One region of the Bradyrhizobium sp. CIR18 genome, then DNA from elsewhere that is predicted to be linked to it. Evidence: predicted binding sites of a transcription regulator. Region 1 holds the regulator's gene; each other region holds the start of a gene.
What was found. The regulator LexA, encoded in region 1, represses DNA repair genes until DNA is damaged. The targets are predictions, from matches to a motif close to TGTTCNNNNTGTGTTCNG.
Positions count from the first base shown of each region.

Region 1 (6,107 bases):
CGCCCATACACCACCGTGCGGGCTGGCGACCAGAAGGGTGAGACACGCTCCGGTGAGCGCGCCCAGAGGGAACAGCAGGGTTTTCCGCATGAATGGGCTTGCCTTTTTGCTTGGCGGTTCGCTTGAGCTTGCTTGGGCTCGTCTCTCGAGACTTGGGAAGCAGACTTGGGAAGCGCCATGCAATTGGCGATCCAATCCACTTCTCACAATACCATTCTGGTTTCTTCAAGGCCGGGATGCACCGCCGACCGGTACACCGCAAAAATCGCTTCGTTCGGGCCTAAACTTTTGGCAACGTTGCAGGACTGGCCCGCCCCCAAAGGTACCTAAAGGGGCAATCGGTGCGCCCGTCCACGCCGCGCAGCCATGCCATTTTAGGATGGTTTTGGAACGCTGGACGGGTTAGGCGATGACACAAGGCTTCAAATTCTCGGGAGGATAACAATGAACGAAGCACCCCGGATCCGGCCGGAACGGAACGTCGAGCTCGGCGCCAGCAACGAGCCGTTCCAAAACCTGCACGAATTCATTCGGAAAGCGCGGGCCAACCTCAACCAGAACGCCTGGGACTACATCGTGGGCGCCGCCGAGACCGAAACCACGATGCGCCGCAACCGCATGGCGCTGGACGAGATCGCCTTCCGCCCGCGCGTGCTGCGCGACGTCCGCAAGGTCGACGGCTCGGTTCAGCAGTTCGGTCGCAGGATGCGCCTGCCGGTGGTGCTCGCCCCCGTCGGCGCGCTCGAGATCTTCGATCCGGATGGCGCGGCGAGCGTCGCGCGCGCTGCCGGCACCTTCGGTGCAGCGCACATGCTGAGCTCGGTGTCCGAGCCCGGCCTGGAGCAGACCGCCGAAGCCGCACCCGATGCGCTGCGGCTCTATCAGCTCTATGTCCGCGGCGACGACGCCTTTGTCGCCGATGTCGTCAGCCGGGCCGAGAAGAGCGCCTATGCCGCCTTCTGCCTGACCGTCGATACCGCCCATTACAGCCGTCGTGAGCGTGACATCGCCAAGCGCTACGTTCGCGAAAGCCGCCTGCGTGCCACCGGCGGCGATTTCCAGAAGGGCCTGGAGTGGCGGACCGTGAAGATGATCAAGGACAAGTTCAGGATTCCGCTGATCCTGAAGGGCATCGCCACCGCCGAGGACGCCCTGATCGCGATCGATCACGGCGTCGAATGGATCTACGTCTCCAACCATGGCGGCCGCCAGCTCGACCACGGCCGCGGCGCCATGCATGTGTTGCCCGAGATCGTCGAGGCCGTGAAGGGCCGCGCCAAGATCATGGTCGACGGCGGTGTCTGTCGCGGCACTGACATCGTCAAGGCGATCGCGGCGGGCGCGGACATGGTCGGGATCGGCCGGCTGCAATGCTGGGCGCTGGCGGCGGCTGGCGAGGCCGGCGTCGCGCGGATGCTGGAGCTGCTGGAGGACGAAGTGCTGCGCTGCCTCGGCCTTTTGGGCGCCACGTCATTTGCCGAGGTCGACAAATCCTGCCTGCATCCGGCGACCGCCACCAACGCGCCGAGCGTGTTCAGCGCATTCCCGCTATTCGACCACGATCCCTATCGATACTGAGTGAAAGGATGCAAGTGAACTCGCTTTCTCCCGGCAGCGCGGATGCGTTGCTGTTCGATCTCGGGCGCGTGGTGCTCGACATCGACTTCTCCAAGGCGATCGCCTGCTGGGCGGGACATGCCGGCTGCCAGCCCGAGGCCATCGTCGCGCGCTATGTGCGTGACGAGGCTTACCGGCTGCACGAGGTCGGCAGGATCAGCGACGAGGACTATTTCGCCTCGCTGCGTGCTTCGCTCGGCATCGGCATTTCGGACGCCCAGTTCCTGGAAGGCTGGAACGCGATCTTCGCCGGCGAGATGCCTGACATCGCCGAGCTGCTGCCGCGCGCGGCGAAGCAGATGCCGCTCTACGCCTTCTCCAACACCAACCGGCCGCATGTCGACTATTTCTCGAAGGAATACGGCGAACTGCTCGGCCATTTCCGCGCGCTATATCTGTCGTCCAGCATCGGCCTGCGCAAACCGGATGCGGAAGCCTTCGACCATGTCGTCGCCGCCATCGGCGTGCCCGCAGGACGTATCGTTTTCTTCGACGATCTCGCCGAGAATGTTGAAGGCGCGCGGTCGCGCGGACTGACAGCGGTGCATGTGACGTCGCCGCGCGACGTCGGGAACGCCTTGACGGCATTGGGCATCTGACGATCTCCGCGCAGCGGGAGACGCCAACGTCGCCCAAGTCTTCCGGAACCAATTTTGCCCAAAATGAGGAACCAGAGCGCTTTGTGTATTTTTGTACGGAGTTCCGGGAACGGAATGGCCCCTTGCGGACTCTTGAGTCCGTTGGGACTTCTACACCGGACTTATGCACGTGCTGGGCAAAACCTATCTCACCAAGCAAGCCTCTCTCCTGCTTGAATTCGCAAGAACCACCTCGGATTCGGACCTTTCCGCCAAGCTGATCAGCAAGGCCGCCGACCTGAAATCCCAGGCCGATCCGCTGCCCGACAAGGATCAAGGGCCGAAGGCTCCTGACGTCGCGCTGGACGCCGGGCCGGACCGGCCGAGCGGGAGTTGAGCGATGCTGGCTGTGGCGCTCGTCATTCTCGTCCTCGCCATGGCCACCCTCCTGCCGATCGGTCTCGTTCTTTGGATCATGCCACGCCAAGCCTGAGCCTGCCTTCCATCCTGGGCTGGAAGCGGCAGGATAAATCCTGCCCGCTCCGCCATTTTGCCTCTGCCCCCGCGCTCGGCTAGAAGACTGTCGGAACATTTCATCCGAACGTGCCGAGCAGGAGTTTCGCCGTGGCCTTGATGCCGGTTTCCGACGCCCTTGCTGCGGTGCTGGCGGGTGCAGAGCCGCTGCCTGCAGAGATGGTTTCACTCGACGAAGCCTACCATCGCGTGCTCGCGCAGGACGTCGCTGCGCGGCGCACCCAGCCGCCCCAGGCGATGTCGGCGATGGACGGCTATGCCGTGCGCGCGGCCGATGCGGCAACAATGGATTCCACGCTGACAATGATCGGTGAGGTCGCGGCGGGCCGTCCGTTCACGGGAAAGGTCGGCGCCGGCGAAGCCGTGCGGATCTTCACCGGCGGCGTCGTTCCGGACGGCGCGGATGCGGTCGTGATCCAGGAGGACACGATCGCCGAAGGCAAGCACATAACGATCAAGGAAGCCGCGATCGTGGGTCGGCACATCCGCCCCGCCGGCGTCGATTTCCGCGAGGGCGACGTTCTCCTGCGCAAGGGAACCCGTCTGACGGAGCGCGATCTCGCCCTCGCCGCCGGAATGAACCACCCGCAGCTCGCCGTTTGCCGCCGTCCGAAGGTCGCGATTCTCGCCACCGGCGACGAACTGGTGATGCCGGGCTCAACGCCCGGGCACGGCCAGATCGTCTATTCCAACGGCTATGCCCTGCACGCGCTCGCCCGCAGCGAAGGCGCCGAGACCATCGACCTCGGTGTCGCCGCCGATACGCTGGAGGCCACCACCGCCGGCATCCGCCGCGCGCGCGAAAGCGGCGCCGACATCCTGGTCACGACCGGAGGCGCATCGGTCGGCGACCACGATCTGGTCCAGCAGGCGCTCAAGGACGAAGGCATCGCGATGGCGTTCTGGAAGATCGCGATGCGGCCCGGCAAGCCGATGATGCACGGGCGGTTAGGGGCGATGGGCGTCATCGGCCTGCCCGGCAATCCCGTGTCGTCCTACGTCTGCGCCTTCCTGTTCATGGTGCCGCTGATTCGCGCGCTATCAGGCCGTTCGGTGATTCATCATCATCGCGAGCGCGTCGTGCTGGGCCGCGATCTCGGCGCCAACGACCAGCGCGAGGATTATCTGCGCGCGCGCCTGGAAAAGCGCGACGATGGCGCGCTCGTCGCCCTTCCCGTCAGCCATCAGGACTCCTCTCTGCTTGCGAATCTTGCTGCAGCACAGGTACTTCTCGTGCGCGCACCGTTTGCGCTGAAGGCCGAGGCCGGCAGCCCCTGCGAGGTGCTGCGGCTCCCCGTCTGAACTGCGCCGCCACACGCATTCCGTGAGTTTCGTTCTGTTCACGGTAAATTAAGCAGTTGCGGAACACATATCGAACATATAGTGTCCGTTCATGATTTGTTTCGAGATGTAGCGGCTTATCGCTGAACTCATCGTCTCGGAATCGAACGACATCAACCGGGGGACTTTGTTCGAGATGTTAACGCGCAAACAATACGAGCTTCTGCGGTTCATCAGCGAGCGCTTGAAGGAAAGCGGCGTGCCGCCGTCCTTCGACGAGATGAAGGATGCGCTCGACCTACGCTCGAAGTCAGGCATCCATCGCCTGATCACCGCGCTCGAGGAGCGCGGCTTCATCCGCCGCCTGCCCAACCGCGCCCGGGCCATTGAAGTGATCAAGCTGCCGGAGCTCCAGGCTGCCGCCGGCAACCGACGCGGCTTCACGCCAAGCGTCATCGAGGGCAATCTCGGCAAGCTACGCGCGAGCTCCAGCCCGTCCGCGGACGAGGGCGAGCGACCCGTTGCGGTGCCCGTGATGGGCCGCATCGCGGCCGGTACTCCGATCGAGGCTTTGCAGACCCGCAGCCACACGATCAGCGTGCCGCCCGACATGCTCGGCTCCGGCGAGCATTACGCGCTCGAAGTGCGCGGTGATTCCATGGTCGAGGCCGGCATCCTCGACGGCGACATGGCGCTGATCCAGCGCAACGAGAGCGCCGATACCGGCGACATCGTGGTGGCACTGATCGACGACGAGGAGGCCACGCTCAAGCGCTTCCGCCGCCGCGGCGCCTCGATCGCGCTGGAGCCCGCCAATGCCGCTTATGAGGTGCGCATCCTGCCGCCGAACCGCGTGAAGATTCAGGGCAAGCTGATCGGGCTTTATCGCAAGTACTGATACCGGAAGTACTCGATACCGAAGTCTTTAGCGCCTCGCGCGCGCCTTCGATCGGCCTCGCCGATCAGAGATTGGAGCGGATAACGGTCCGCTCCGGCTGGATAGTCTTTCTGGTATCGCACAGATTGTCCGGCCCCTCCTCCTTTCGCGACATCCTCGGCAGGCCGCGCGACGCAACATCGCTTCGCGGCCTTTCGAGTTCGAGGGGGGACGGCCCAAATGCGCAGCTCGTTTGAGTGCAGCCGCAGCAACGCTGATCGCATCACCAGCATCGCGTTGCCGCGCAACCGCATCACTCCGCCGGTCGTTGACACGCGCGGTTGTCGAGACGCGGCTGCCAAATGCACGGAAGCCGACTTTGTTCCTAACAAATTCGGAAAAGATGGAAAAGATAATGTGATCGGGGCTCGCGGATCCCAGCCGCAGATTTGCCTACAACCGAGCAGACCGTCACGTGCTTCCACTCTGGTAGGGGCCTGCGCCTCCGAAAGAGGTGCGGGTCGCTATCTCTGCATTGAGGAGCACCCGATGTGTGACTACAGCCTGCATGCCGTCGCGACGCGCCCCGCAGAAGTCGGCGAGACGATCGTTACGACAACATTCCGCGGCACCTCGACGCGCGGCTTCGCCTCCGAAGCCGATCTCTCCGTCGCGGTCTGCCTGCTGCCGGGGACGGAGCTCGCCTTCGCCGACGACGTCCGTTACGACAACCGCTGGATCTGGACGCGCACCGTCAACTCCCGCGTCGGCAAGTTCGGCAAGATCGATCCGCACATTCCCGATCGCCATCATGACGCGATCGAATTCCCGGACGGCAAATCCGTGCTGGTGACGCAACTGGTCGAAGGCCAGCGCGCAACCGTGCTGCAACTGCCGGTGACCCAGCCGATCGGCGAGCGCGAGCACAAGCCGCAGATCATCGCCGACAGTCGCCCGACGGTCACACGACTGCCGATCGGCTGACGCCCTCCGCCCGATAGGCCGAGGGCCAGGATTGAAATGCCGTCGCCGGCCGAGGCCGGCGAGCCCGGTGGGTTTTTGTTTCATGAAATTCGATCGGCGAGCGCCGCCGCCTCGCCTCGTCGCCGCACGAAGTTTGAGCCGTGCTGCCTGAATTTTAAACGTCCGCTCCGCAGCCAAATGACCGATGCTGTCGTGGTTTGAGGCGGCGGACACGCTCGATGAAAACCTTCATTCGC
Region 1 is NZ_JACIHF010000001.1:657,647-663,753, forward strand. Features, by position in the region: gene GGD65_RS03205 (S41 family peptidase) at 1-90, opposite strand, end outside; gene GGD65_RS03210 (alpha-hydroxy acid oxidase) at 445-1,578, shown strand; gene GGD65_RS03215 (HAD family phosphatase) at 1,587-2,216, shown strand; gene GGD65_RS03220 (hypothetical protein) at 2,386-2,592, shown strand; gene glp (gephyrin-like molybdotransferase Glp) at 2,820-4,031, shown strand; gene lexA (transcriptional repressor LexA) at 4,207-4,908, shown strand; gene GGD65_RS03235 (hypothetical protein) at 5,437-5,871, shown strand; gene GGD65_RS03240 (GAF domain-containing protein) at 6,090-6,107, shown strand, end outside.

Region 2 (6,107 bases), on a different contig from region 1:
TCCGATCATCGCGCTGACCGCCAAGGCGATGAAGGGTGACCGGGAAAAGTGCCTTGAAGCCGGCGCGTCCGATTACCTCGCCAAACCCGTCAACACCGATCAATTGCTGCTTGCGATCCGCATGTGGCTGCACCGCTGAGTTGGGCCCGCGAATGGACCACGAAAAGGTCAACATCCTGCTCGTCGACGACCAGCCGGCCAAGCTGCTCGCCTATGAGGTGATCCTGAAGGAACTCGGCGAGAACCTCGTGATCGCTTCGTCCGGACGCGAGGCGCTGGAGGTGCTGCTCAAGACCGAGATCGCGGTGATCCTGGTCGACGTCTGCATGCCCGAGCTCGACGGCTTCGAGCTCGCCGCGATGATCCGCGAGCATCCGCGCTTCCAGAAGACCGCGATGATCTTCATCTCCGCCATCCAGGTCAGCGACATCGACCGGTTGCGCGGCTACGAGATGGGCGCGGTCGACTACGTGCCGGTCCCGGTCGTACCGGAAGTGCTGCGCGCCAAGATCAAGGTGTTTGCCGAGCTGTACCGCAAGACCCGCGAGCTGGAACGGCTGAACCAGGAGCTCGAGGACCGCGTCCGCGCGCGCACCGCGGAACTGGAGAACTCCACCGCGAAGCTGCGCGAAAGCGAGCAGCGGCGCAGCATGGCCATCGCCGCCGGCAAGATGGGCTCCTGGGATTGGGACTGGATCAGCGGCGACTGGATGTGGGACGAGGGGCAATATCGCATCTTTGGGGTCGGCCCGGAGAGCTTCGAGGTCAATCCGGCCAACGTTCAGGCGCTGTTGCATCCCGACGACGTCGATCAGTTGCGCAAGGCGATCGCCGAGTTCAACAAGGGCAGGCGGGCCTATGAGACCGAGTTTCGCATTGTGCGGCCCGACGGTGAGGTGCGCTGGTGCGTCGGCACGGCGGCCGCGACGGTCGACGACAGCGGTCGTGTCGTGCGCGTGAGCGGTGTCACCGTGGACATCACCGAACGCAAGCGAGCCGAGGAACGGCAGAATCTGCTGGCGCGGGAAGTCGATCATCGCGCCAAGAATGCGCTGGCGCTGGCGCAGTCCATCGTGCGCCTCACCCGTGCCGACGAGGTCAAGGCCTATGTCAACGCCGTCGAGGGGCGCATCAATGCGCTGGCGCGCGTGCACACCATCCTGTCGCTATCGAGCTGGCAGGGCGCGGAGCTCTCCAAGCTGATCGACGAGGAGCTTGCGCCCTATTCGCTCGGCGGCCAGATCGTATTGGCGGGTCCGGAGGTCCAGTTGGTGCCGGCGACGGCTCAGACGCTGGCGCTCGCGTTGCACGAGCTCTTCACCAACTCGGCCAAGTATGGCGCACTCTCGACCAGGTCGGGACGGCTCATGATCGGCTGGCAAGTCGAGGACCAGCTGCTGACGCTGAGGTGGGAAGAGTCCGGCGGTCCGCTCGTCATGACCCCGAAATCTCGCGGCTTCGGCACGCGGAGCCTGCTTGCGAGCGTCGAGTCCCAGCTCGGTGGACAGGCGCAATTCGATTGGCGAGCCGAAGGACTGTTGTGCCGCCTCGAGGTGCCGCTGACACGCAAGACGGCGACGACCGCACCCGGAAAATTCGACGCCCCCGGCTCCGCCGAATTGCAACGCGCCTCGGGCTGAAGCGCGATGCGATCAGGATGAATCGTCATCGCGCTTTGGGTCGTTATTCGAGCATGATCTTTTCGGAAAACCGCTGCGCACTTTTCCGGATCATGCTTTAGCCCGACGCCGCCATCCTGGTTTGCCGCGCCGGCCGCGCTTCCTCGGCAAGACGGCCTTCGAGCCAGGCTTCCGTCTGAGCGAGATCGCGTAGCGCCCTCGCGTAGCGGCGGGCCGCACTTCGCTCCGCGCCGCGCGGCAGTTTGCGGGCCTTGCGCAGCATGTCCGCAGCCGCGTTGCGATAGGCCAGCGAGCGGTAAAGAAAGACTACCTTACCCATATCGAATGTTCCCGTTTTGCCGACGCTTATCCTCGCAGGCCCGGCATGAACGTCGGATGAAGCCGGTGATGACAATTCCTTCATGCATTTGGAACCGGTGAATATCGTCCGCGTTTGCATGTCAGTTCGGGATGCAGTTCCCATGCGCGCAAAAAAGTCGTCGGACCTGATCTCTCCCACCGGCCTCATCAAGCTGATGACGCATGCGATGATGGGCGCAGCCCTCGGCCTCGCCTTCAGCCTCGCGCTGATCCTGTCCAATCCCGCCGTCGCCAGGCTGCTCGATCACGGCGGAAGCCAAGCCGTAATCGTCTTCGCCCTCACATTGGTGACGACGTTCGCGATCGGCGCGACACTCACCGGCGTCGTGTTCATCCTCGCTGAGGACAAGCAATCTTGAAGCGCGCGTGTGCGCGGCAGATGCGTTTGTCGGGAACTCCTTCGGCAAATGGAGGTTGGCTGCCTGCGTCAATTTAACTCAGGGAGTTCCCCGCATGACAACGGCCAAGCTCGTTCTCACCGCAATGTTGGCCACCGGCCTCGCCGCCGCGCCGCTCGCCGCACAGGCCAAGTCGCACAAGGCGAAACACGGATCATCGATGTCGTCCTCGCAGACCACCGGCGCCAACACCAAGGCCTCGAAGGGCGCGGATCCTTCCGGCCAGGGCGGCTCCGGTCCCGGCTCGGACCAGGGCGGCACCATGACGAACCAGAGCAGCAAGGGCATGAGCAATACCAAGTGAGCTCAGGCCGACACGACATCAAAAGCCCCGCCGCGACGCGGGGCTTTTTTCTTGTTTCTTGAGCCAACATCGTCGAGCGCCCGCGTCAGCTCGTTACCGGCGACGCGTTTCAGAGTTGAGCGCGCGGCCCGCAGCATTCGTCTTCACGAGTTGCTCGAGCTGCGCCCGCTTGCGTCCGATCAGAAGTTGGGCCGCAGCATCGTCGAGCCCCGCACGCTGCAATTGCCGGATGGCAGAGCCCAATTCGAGAATCTCGGCGCGCAACCTCAAGATCCGGTAAGTGTCCGGGTCTTCCTCCACGACGCCCCCAAAAGGTTTCAGCGCCGCGTGCTCGCGCGCTCGGGACTAATGACTGTCTTCACGAGACGAAGGCGCACCCGGTCACGAACGTCAGGCAGGATATCGCCGCCGCCGGCAGCCTTCCATTCGCCGATCAGCAAATTGACCTTCCGGCGCAAATCCATCTGCGCCAAGGCCTGCTGGACGCAATCGCGGTCGCCGTTGATGAGATCGCGCACGGAGGCCTCGACGCCGGCCATCTCAACCCTCAAGGCGCTGATTTGACGTCGAATTTCATTAATTCTGTTGTCCATGGCTTGTTAGAACAAAATAAGAACATATAGTCAAGTCACGATTTCAGAGCGGAGAAGCGACATGCAGGTTCAAGGCAAATACGACGCCAGGGTTTTCCTCGCCGAGCAGATGACACGGACGCAGGGGCTCAGGCTGAAACGGCTGAGTGAAGAAGCGTATCAGCCCGCGCAATATGCGCGCGATCTGTCCTTCAGCGAGGCCGCACGTCGCATCCAGGTGCTGGAAGCCGAGATCGAGCTGGCGAATTCCTTCTAGGCTGCGCCTGGAACGCTGTCCGCGTCCTTCGGGAACCATGCCCGTGTCGAATGGTTCTCCCCGGCCAAGGGAGAACATGCATGGCACGCAAGGCAAAGAAACGCCGCTACTCGCGCAGCTCCGGCAGTGATGTCGAGAGCGAGATGCGCCGCTACAAGAAGGGCACGGCAAAGAGCGGTCGCAAAGGCCGTGGCGGACGCGTGAAGAGTCGCAAGCAGGCGATCGCGATCGGACTGTCGAAGGCACGCAAGAAGGGCAAGAAGGTCCCGAAGAAGGCTGCCAAGAAGACCTCCAGGAAAACGTCCAAGAAGAGGACGACGAAGAAGACAAGCAAGAAATCGTCGAAGCGCAAATCCAGCAAGCGCTGACCCTGACCCGCGTCAGATCATGCTGCCCGGCATGAAGCAGCGGATCGAAACGCCGAACGCGGTCTTGACCGGCCACACCATGGTGCGGCCGGCGCGGTTCGGCTCGGTGATGACGGCTTCGTCCGGCACCTCGATCCACTCGCCGTCGAGACGCACGCGATAATGCCCGTTATGCGACTCCCAGTCCGGATCGGCGACGGCAAAGCCATCCGCATCCGAGCAGCACGGACCAAGGTGGCTGCGCAAACTGTCGAACCAGGACTTCAGGGGTGAATCCGCGTAGCGGCCGTCGTCCCGCCCGAGAGCGTCTCCGCCCCACAGCACGAATGGCGCCACGAGCAGCGCACTCCTCAGCGAGAGCTTCAATCGATCCATGTCGGCACCGATCAAATGCGAACCAGCGGCCAGTTCCAGAAGCCGGCGGCAAGTTCGAAGTTCCACGCTTGCGTCCCGGTGGCATCGTTGCCACCGGCGACCTGCACGGTTCGGAACTTTGATGAGCGAACACGGCTTTTTCGGACGAACCGCGTCATCGTCGCTGCCGTTAACGAGAATGTTATCGATCGCTTCCCGGCAGTCCTGAAGCCGAACGGAAAAGGCGGCCACGAGGGCCGCCTTTCTTGATCTATGCCGATCGAGGTTCGCCTCAGGCGAGTGGGACCGCGACGAAGCGGGTCGCCTGTGCGCCTCTGACCTGCAACAGCACGCTGCGCTTGCCGGACGATTTGGCCTGCGCCAGCTCGGAACGGACGTCGCCGACATTGGCGACGGCCTTGCCGCCGACATTGAGGATGACGTCGCCGGTCTGGATGCCGCGCTGCGCCGCAGGCCCTTGCGGATCGACTTCGGTGACGACAACGCCCTTCTGGCCAGCGCCCTGGACGTCACCGGCCGGAGCCAAAGCAAGACCGAGGCGCGGCGTGCCGGGGCCCGGCTGGTCCTTGCCAACATCGGCCTTGGCCTGCCTTTCGTTCGGCAGTTCGCCGAGCGCGAGCGTCACCGTCTTGCTGTCGCCTTTGTGGAAGACGTCGAGCTTCACTGAGCTGCCAGGCGCAAGGGTCGCGATCGTGCGGGCGAGGTCGCGGGAATCCTTGATCGCGGTGCCGTTGACGGCGGTGATGACATCGCCCGCCTCGATGCCAGCCTTCGCCGCCGGGCTGCCATCCTGGGGATTGTCGACGATCGCACCGCGCGCCTCCTTCAGGCCGAGGCTGTCGGCAATCTCGGCGGTAACCGGCTGCACTTGCACGCCGAGCCAGCCACGGGTCACCGCGCCCTTGTCCTTCAGCTGCGCAACGACGAGTTTTGCGGTCGAGGCCGGAATGTCGAAGCCGATGCCGACCGAGCCGCCGGAGGGCGAGAAGATCGCAGTGTTCACGCCGATCACGTTGCCGCTCATGTCGAAGGCCGGGCCGCCGGAATTGCCCTTGTTGATGGGCGCATCGATCTGGATGAAGTCGTCGTAGGGGCCGTTGCCGATGTCGCGGCCGCTGGCCGAGACGATGCCGGCAGTCACGGTGCCGCCGAGACCGAAGGGATTGCCGACCGCAACCACCCAATCGCCGATGCGCGGCTTCTGGTCGGAGAATTTGACGAACGGGAAGTCCTTCTTGCCGTCGACCTTGATCAGCGCGAGATCGGTCTTCGGATCGGTGCCGACGACCTTGGCGGTGTAGCTCGTGCCGTCATCCATGGTCACCTGCACCGACTCGGCATGGTCGACGACGTGGTTGTTGGTCACGGCATAGCCGTCGGCGGAGATGAAGAAGCCGGAGCCTTCGCCCGTAATCATCTGATGGCGCTGGCGCGGCATGCCGTTCATGCCGCCCGGGCCGCGGAAGCCGAACTGCCGCGAGAATTGGTCGAACGGGGTGTCCTCGTCCTGATCCATCCGGTTCTGCTGCAGCATCGCGCTCTTGTCGTTGTCCTGGTCGATCTTGACCCGTACCGAGATGACGGCGGGTTTGACCTTGCTGACCAGGTCACCAAAGCCCGGCGGCGTCGCAGCGGATTCGGCGGCCTGGGCCGGGGTAATGAAGGAGCTCGGACCGAACGGCGAAGAGCCGGGAGCAGCCGCTAGCACGGCCACGCCGAGCGCGGCCACGGTGCCGAGCAGCGCAAGCCGGCGCGGCCTCAAGATCCTGCGGGACGTCGTGGTGTCGGAATTGACGCGATGGTTCATGTCGAA
Region 2 is NZ_JACIHF010000016.1:123,337-129,443, reverse strand. Features, by position in the region: gene GGD65_RS33775 (HAMP domain-containing protein) at 1-139, shown strand, start outside; gene GGD65_RS33770 (HWE histidine kinase domain-containing protein) at 153-1,640, shown strand; gene GGD65_RS33765 (hypothetical protein) at 1,738-1,959, opposite strand; gene GGD65_RS33760 (hypothetical protein) at 2,102-2,359, shown strand; gene GGD65_RS33755 (hypothetical protein) at 2,454-2,702, shown strand; gene GGD65_RS33750 (hypothetical protein) at 2,796-3,002, opposite strand; gene GGD65_RS33745 (hypothetical protein) at 3,020-3,241, opposite strand; gene GGD65_RS33740 (DUF3072 domain-containing protein) at 3,357-3,551, shown strand; gene GGD65_RS33735 (DUF6496 domain-containing protein) at 3,632-3,919, shown strand; gene GGD65_RS33730 (hypothetical protein) at 3,932-4,294, opposite strand; gene GGD65_RS33725 (Do family serine endopeptidase) at 4,566-6,101, opposite strand.
Region 2: a site for LexA is predicted at 3,303-3,320, ahead of GGD65_RS33740 (DUF3072 domain-containing protein). Genes of this name have one in related genera too.

Region 3 (6,107 bases), on a different contig from region 1:
GCCCGCGCTTCTGCAACCAAGCGAGCAGCAGCAGGCTCGGAATCGCCACCAGCACGCAGATCACGAAGAACAGCGGCCAGCCCGTCGTCTCCGCGACATAGCCCGCACTCGACGACAGATAGGTCCGCCCCACCGCCGCGAGCGCGGTCAGCAGCGCATATTGCGTCGCCGTGTGCAGCGGGTTCTGGCAGAGCGCCGACAGGTAGGCCACGAAGATCACGGTGCCGATCGCGCTGGTGAAGTTCTCGGCGCAGATCGCGAGTGCCAGCGCCCATTGATTGGTGCCGACCATTGCGAGCCAGGCAAAGGACAAATTGGCCAGCGCCTGCACCACGCCGCCGATCCAGAGGCTGGTCGCGAGCGAATAACGCCGCGCGACGAAACCGCCGGCAAACCCGCCGATCAGGGTGGCGGCGAGGCCGACGCCCTTCACGATCGCGGCATAATCGTTGCGGGTGAAGCCGAGGTCGATCACGAACGGCGCCGTCATCGTGCCCGAGAAGGCATCGGTGAACTTGAACAGCACGACGAAGGCGAGCGCGGCGAGTGCGTCCTTGCGCGACAGGAATTCGGAGAACGCGCCAATCGCCGCGCTCAACACACGCGCAAATGCGGTCTCGGTTTGTGTCGCAGCTTCCGCCTGTGCGGATTGCGCCGGCTCGGTCGCCGCCAGCGCGGTGATCGTGCCGATCAGCACCATCGCGGCCATCACCACGTAGCCCCACATCCACGCCGAGGTGCGGGCTATGCCGGTGCCTTCGAAGCCCGAGACGATGAACAGCGCGCCCGCGGTCGAGACCAGCATGCCGATGCGGTAGGCCGCAACGTAAGCCGCCATGCCGGCGGCCTGCTCGCTCTCCGGCAAGCTCTCGACGCGGAAGGCGTCGACCACGATGTCCTGCGTCGACGACGTCGTCGCCACCAGCAGCGCGCCCAGCGCGACGTAGAACGGCGAGCTGGCCGGGTCGGTCATCGCCAGCAGCAGGATCGCGACGATCAGCAGTAGTTGCGAAAACACCAGCCAGCCGCGCCGCCGCCCGAACGCCCGGGTGAACAGCGGCACGTGCAGCGCATCCACCAGCGGGGCCCACAAGAATTTCAGCGTGTAGGGCGTGCCGACCAGCGCGAACAGCCCGATCGTCTTCAGATCGACCCCGGCCTCGCGCATCCACACCAGCAGCGTCGAGCCCGACAACGCCAGCGGCAGGCCGGAAGAGAAGCCGAGAAACAGCACGATCAGCACCCGCGGCTGCAGGTAAACGGCAAGGCTATCGCGCCAGGAGGCGGCGGGAGCGGAGGTCGCGGCGGGGGAGGTCGCGTCGGGAGCGGTCATGGGACGGTGTTAGCAGATTCTGGCCGTGATGCCTCGTATCCCTCTCCCCGTTCTTACGGGGAGAGGGCGGGGTGAGGGGCCTCTCTCCGCGGATGAAGTCGCGGAGGGACCCGTACCCCCTCACCCAGATCGCACCGGACGATGCTTTGCATCGCCGAGGCGATCCGACCTCGCCCTGCAAGCGGGGAGAGGTGAAGATGTCACTCCCCCGCCTGGAGCTTCCGCGCGAACAGCTCACCCGCGCCCGTCGCCACCAGCCGCGGCCCTTCCGCATCGCTCTTGCTGAAATCGAGCTCCTCAATCCTTCCGGCACGCTTCTCGATCTTGTCGGCGGAGATCAGGATCTGGCGGACGTCCTCGTTCGCATCGGAAAAGTGTTTCTGCAATTTGACCACGCGATCCCTGAGGCGTCCCAGATCGTCGCCGAGCTTGATCACTTCAGTCTGAATCTGGTCGGCGGCATCGCGCATGCGCGCGTCCTTCATGATCTGCTGCATCACCTGGATCGCGAGCATCAAGAGCGAGGGCGACACCAGCACCACGCGGGCGCGATAGGCCTTCTGGATCACGTCGTCGAAACCGTCGTGGATCTCGGCGTAGACCGATTCCGACGGCACGAACATCAGCGCCATCTCCTGGGTCTCGCCGGTGACGAGATATTTTTCCGCGATGTCGCTGACATGCTTCATCACGTCGCCGCGCAGCCGCTGCGTGGCGACGCGCCGCTCCTCGTCGGTGCGGGCGTCGTGCAGCGCCGTCATCGCCTCCAGCGGAAATTTCGCGTCGATGCAGAGCGGGCGCTGGTCGGGCAGGAACACGACGCAGTCCGGCCGCTTTCCCGTCGAGAGCGTGAACTGGAACTCGTAGGCGCCCTTCGGCAGACCGTCCTGGACGATCGCCTCCATCCGCGCCTGGCCGAAGGCGCCGCGCGACTGCTTGTTGGCGAGCACGTCGCGCAGGGTCGTCACCTGGGTGGTGAGATCGGTGAGGTTCTTGTGGGCGCTGTCGATGATGCCGAGCCGCTCGTGCAGTGCGCGCAGGCTCTCCATGGTGTTGCGGGTCGAATGTTCCATCGACTGGCCGACGCGATGGGTCACCGAATCCAGCCGCTCGTTGACCGCGCGCGCCATCTCGGCCTGGCGTCCCGCCAGCGCCTGGGTCATGGCGTCGACCCGCCCTGAGGATTCGCTCTGGGCGCGCAGCACCTCGCTGAGGCGCTCCTCGAGCTCGTCGGCCCGGATCGCATGCGCCATCGCGAGTTCCGCGCCGCGCCGGCCCGAGCGGGCGATCACGACGGCGATGACCACCAGGAGGATGAGGACGAGCGCGCCGAAGCCGATCAGCGCATCGATCGTGCGCACCGGCCAGTCGCCCAGCATGAAAATGATCTCATTCATGCCGCCCTTCTAGCCGATTCGCTGGCTCCCGCGAACGAAGAGGGAACGTTGACAGTTAATGGTCCCCTAATTTTCATGGTTAATGAAAAGCGAAGTTTTATGGTTAGCGGAGAGTTAACGGGGTTCCCGGCCGCATTGACCGCACCCGGCGCGGGGCTTAAATCGCGGCCATGGCCCTCAGAGAAATCATCATCCTGCCCGACAGGCAGCTGCGTCTGGTCTCCAAGCCGATCGAGAAAGTCACCTCGGAGATCCGCAAGCTTGCCGACGACATGTTCGAGACCATGTACGACGCGCCCGGCATTGGCCTCGCCGCGATCCAGATCGCGCAGCCGTTGCGGCTGATCACCATGGACCTCGCCAAGCGCGACGAGAACGGCGAGACCACGCCGCTTCCGCGCGTCTTCATCAACCCCGAGATCATCGCCTCGTCGGAGGAACTCTCGGTCTACGAGGAAGGCTGCCTCTCGATCCCCGAATACTACGAGGAGGTCGAGCGCCCTGCGAAGGTGCGCGTCCGCTTCACCGATCTCGACGGCAAGGTGCACGAGGAGGACGCAGAAGGCCTCTATGCCACCTGCATCCAGCACGAGATCGACCACCTCAACGGCGTCCTGTTCGTCGACTATCTGTCGAAGCTCAAGCGCGACCGCGTCATGAAGAAGTTCGAGAAAGCCGCCAAGCGCGCGGAGTGAGTTTTGGTGCTGCCCGCATTCCCCTGCGCTCCCTCCCCCCTTGTGGGGGAGGGCGGGGGAGAGGGGTAGCCCAGGCGGAAGTCTATCCGTCATCTGAATCGAGTGCGTGCCGCGAACGCTTGTCCCGAAAGAGCGCGTCGTGTGGCACCCCTCTCCCTAGCCCTCCCCCACAAGGGGGGAGGGAACGCATCGAGTCCTTGTCATGCCCCTCCGCCTGATCTTCATGGGCACGCCCGATTTCTCCGTGCCGACGCTGCTCGAGCTGGTCGCGCACGGCCACGAGATCGTCGCCGTCTACACCCGCGCGCCGAAGCCCGGCGGGCGGCGCGGCCTGCAATTGCAGCCAACCCCGGTCGAAGAAGCTGCGCGAAAGCTCGGCATTCCCGTGCTGACGCCGAAGACGCTGAAGACCCAGGAAGCGCTCGACGAGTTCAGCACGTTCGATGCCGATGCCGCCGTGGTCGTCGCCTACGGCATGATCCTGCCGCAGGCGATCCTCGATGCGCCAAAACTCGGCTGCTACAATCTGCACGCCTCGCTGCTGCCGCGCTGGCGCGGCGCAGCGCCGATCAACCGTGCGATCATGGCTGATGATGCCGAGAGCGGCGTGATGGTGATGAGGATGGATGTCGGCCTCGATACCGGCGATGTCGCCATGGCCGAGCGCCTCGCGATCACCGACAATATGACTGCACTCGATTTACACGATCGTCTCTCCCGCCTCGGCGCCGATCTCATGGTGCGCGCGATGGCCGCACTCGCCCGCGATGGGCTCCAGCTCAAGAAGCAGAGCGAGGACGGCGTCACCTACGCCGCCAAGATCGACAAGGCCGAGGCGCGAATCGACTGGACGGGGCCGGCGCGCGCGGTGCTGCGCCACATCCACGGCCTGTCGCCATTCCCCGGCGCATGGGCCGAGCTTGCCGGCGTCAGCGAGAATGCGCGCGTCAAGATCTTGCGGTGTGAATTGGCAAAGGGGGAGGGCGCTCCGGGCGAAGTGCTCGATGACAAGCTCACCATCGCCTGCGGCGAGGGCGCCATCCGCATCATCGAGCTCCAGCGCGAGGGCAAGGGCCGGATGCAGGCCGCGGACTTCCTGCGCGGCGTGCCGTTGAAGGCGGGAGCGAGGTTCAACTAATCAGCGATGCCCCGCTACAAGCTCACCATCGAATATGACGGCGCGCCGTTCTTCGGCTGGCAGGTGCAGGACACGCTGCCCTCGGTGCAGGGTGCGCTGGAGGCGGCCGTGAAGGCGATGACCGGCGCGGATTTGCGGGTGCACGGCGCCGGCCGCACCGATGCCGGCGTGCACGCGCGTGGCCAGGTCGCGCATGTCGACATCGACAAGCAGTTTCCGCCGGGCCGGTTTCGCGACGGGCTCAACGCGCATCTGCGCCCGCATCCGATCGCGGTGCTGGAGGCGGAGATCGTGCCTGACACCTTCGAAGCGCGCTTCTCGGCGGTGAAGCGCCACTACCGCTACCGCATCGTCAACACCCGCGCCAATCTCGCGCTCGACATCGGCCACGCCTGGCGCGTGCCGCGCCGGCTCGATGCCGATGCGATGCATGCGGCGGCACAGCGCCTGCTCGGCAAGCACGATTTCACCACGTTCCGCGACACCGAGTGCCAGGCCAAGTCGCCGGAGAAGACGCTCGACCAGCTCGACGTGCTGCGTGACGGCCGCGACATCACCATTGTCACCTCGGCGCGCTCGTTCCTGCACAGCCAGGTGCGCTCGATGGTGGGCTCGCTGGTCTGGGTCGGCGAGGGCCGCTGGACCGCCGACGATCTCTCCGCAGCGCTGGAGGCGCGCAACCGCGCCGCCTGCGGCATCGTCGCCCCGCCGGATGGGCTGTATCTGATGAAGGTGGATTATTAGAGGTGTGAGAGCGCAGAGACTGCGCGCTCTCTCCACACCCTCGCTGTCATGCCCCGGCTTGACCGGGGCATCCAGTACGCCGCGGCCTTTCGGTTCGATCACTATCGTCTCTGGAATACTGGATCGCCCGGTCCTAGTGCGCAATTGCGCACTGGCCGGGCGATGACAGCGGAGTATTAAGCAAAATACCGCGTCAAAATCCCGCGATAGACCTGCGTCAATTTTTCCAGATCCTTAACCGGCACCCGCTCGTCGACCTGATGCATGGTCTGGCCGACCAGCCCGAATTCGATCACCGGGCAATAGCTCGAGATGAAGCGCGCGTCCGACGTGCCGCCTGACGTCGACAGCTCGGGCTTCCGCCCCGTCACCTCCTCGATCGCAGAGACCGCGAGATCGGTGAACGGGCCGGGCTTGGTGACGAACACGTTGGAGTTCGAGGGCTCCCAGACGATGCGGGCCCTGATGCGGTTGCCGCAGGCTTTTGTCAGCCGCGTCTCGACCAGCTCGCGCAAGGAGGCCTGGGTGTGGTTGTCGTTGTAGCGGATATTGAACTTGGCGCGGGCCTCGCCGGGGATCACGTTGTTGGCTTTGTTGCCGACGTCGACCGAGGTGAACTCGAGATTGGAGGCCTGGAATTGTGCGCTGCCATGGTCGAGCGGCTCGTCGGAGATCGCCACGATCAGCCTTGCGATGTCAGGCACCGGATTGGAGGCGCGGTGCGGATAGGCGACATGGCCCTGCACGCCATCCACATACAGCGTGCCGGATTGCGAGCCGCGGCGGCCGACCTTGATGGT
Region 3 is NZ_JACIHF010000003.1:186,071-192,177, reverse strand. Features, by position in the region: gene GGD65_RS13870 (AmpG family muropeptide MFS transporter) at 1-1,333, opposite strand, end outside; gene GGD65_RS13865 (DNA recombination protein RmuC) at 1,534-2,730, opposite strand; gene def (peptide deformylase) at 2,901-3,425, shown strand; gene fmt (methionyl-tRNA formyltransferase) at 3,628-4,563, shown strand; gene truA (tRNA pseudouridine(38-40) synthase TruA) at 4,570-5,307, shown strand; gene dapE (succinyl-diaminopimelate desuccinylase) at 5,484-6,107, opposite strand, start outside.
Region 3: a site for LexA is predicted at 2,761-2,778, ahead of GGD65_RS13865 (DNA recombination protein RmuC). Genes of this name have one in related genera too.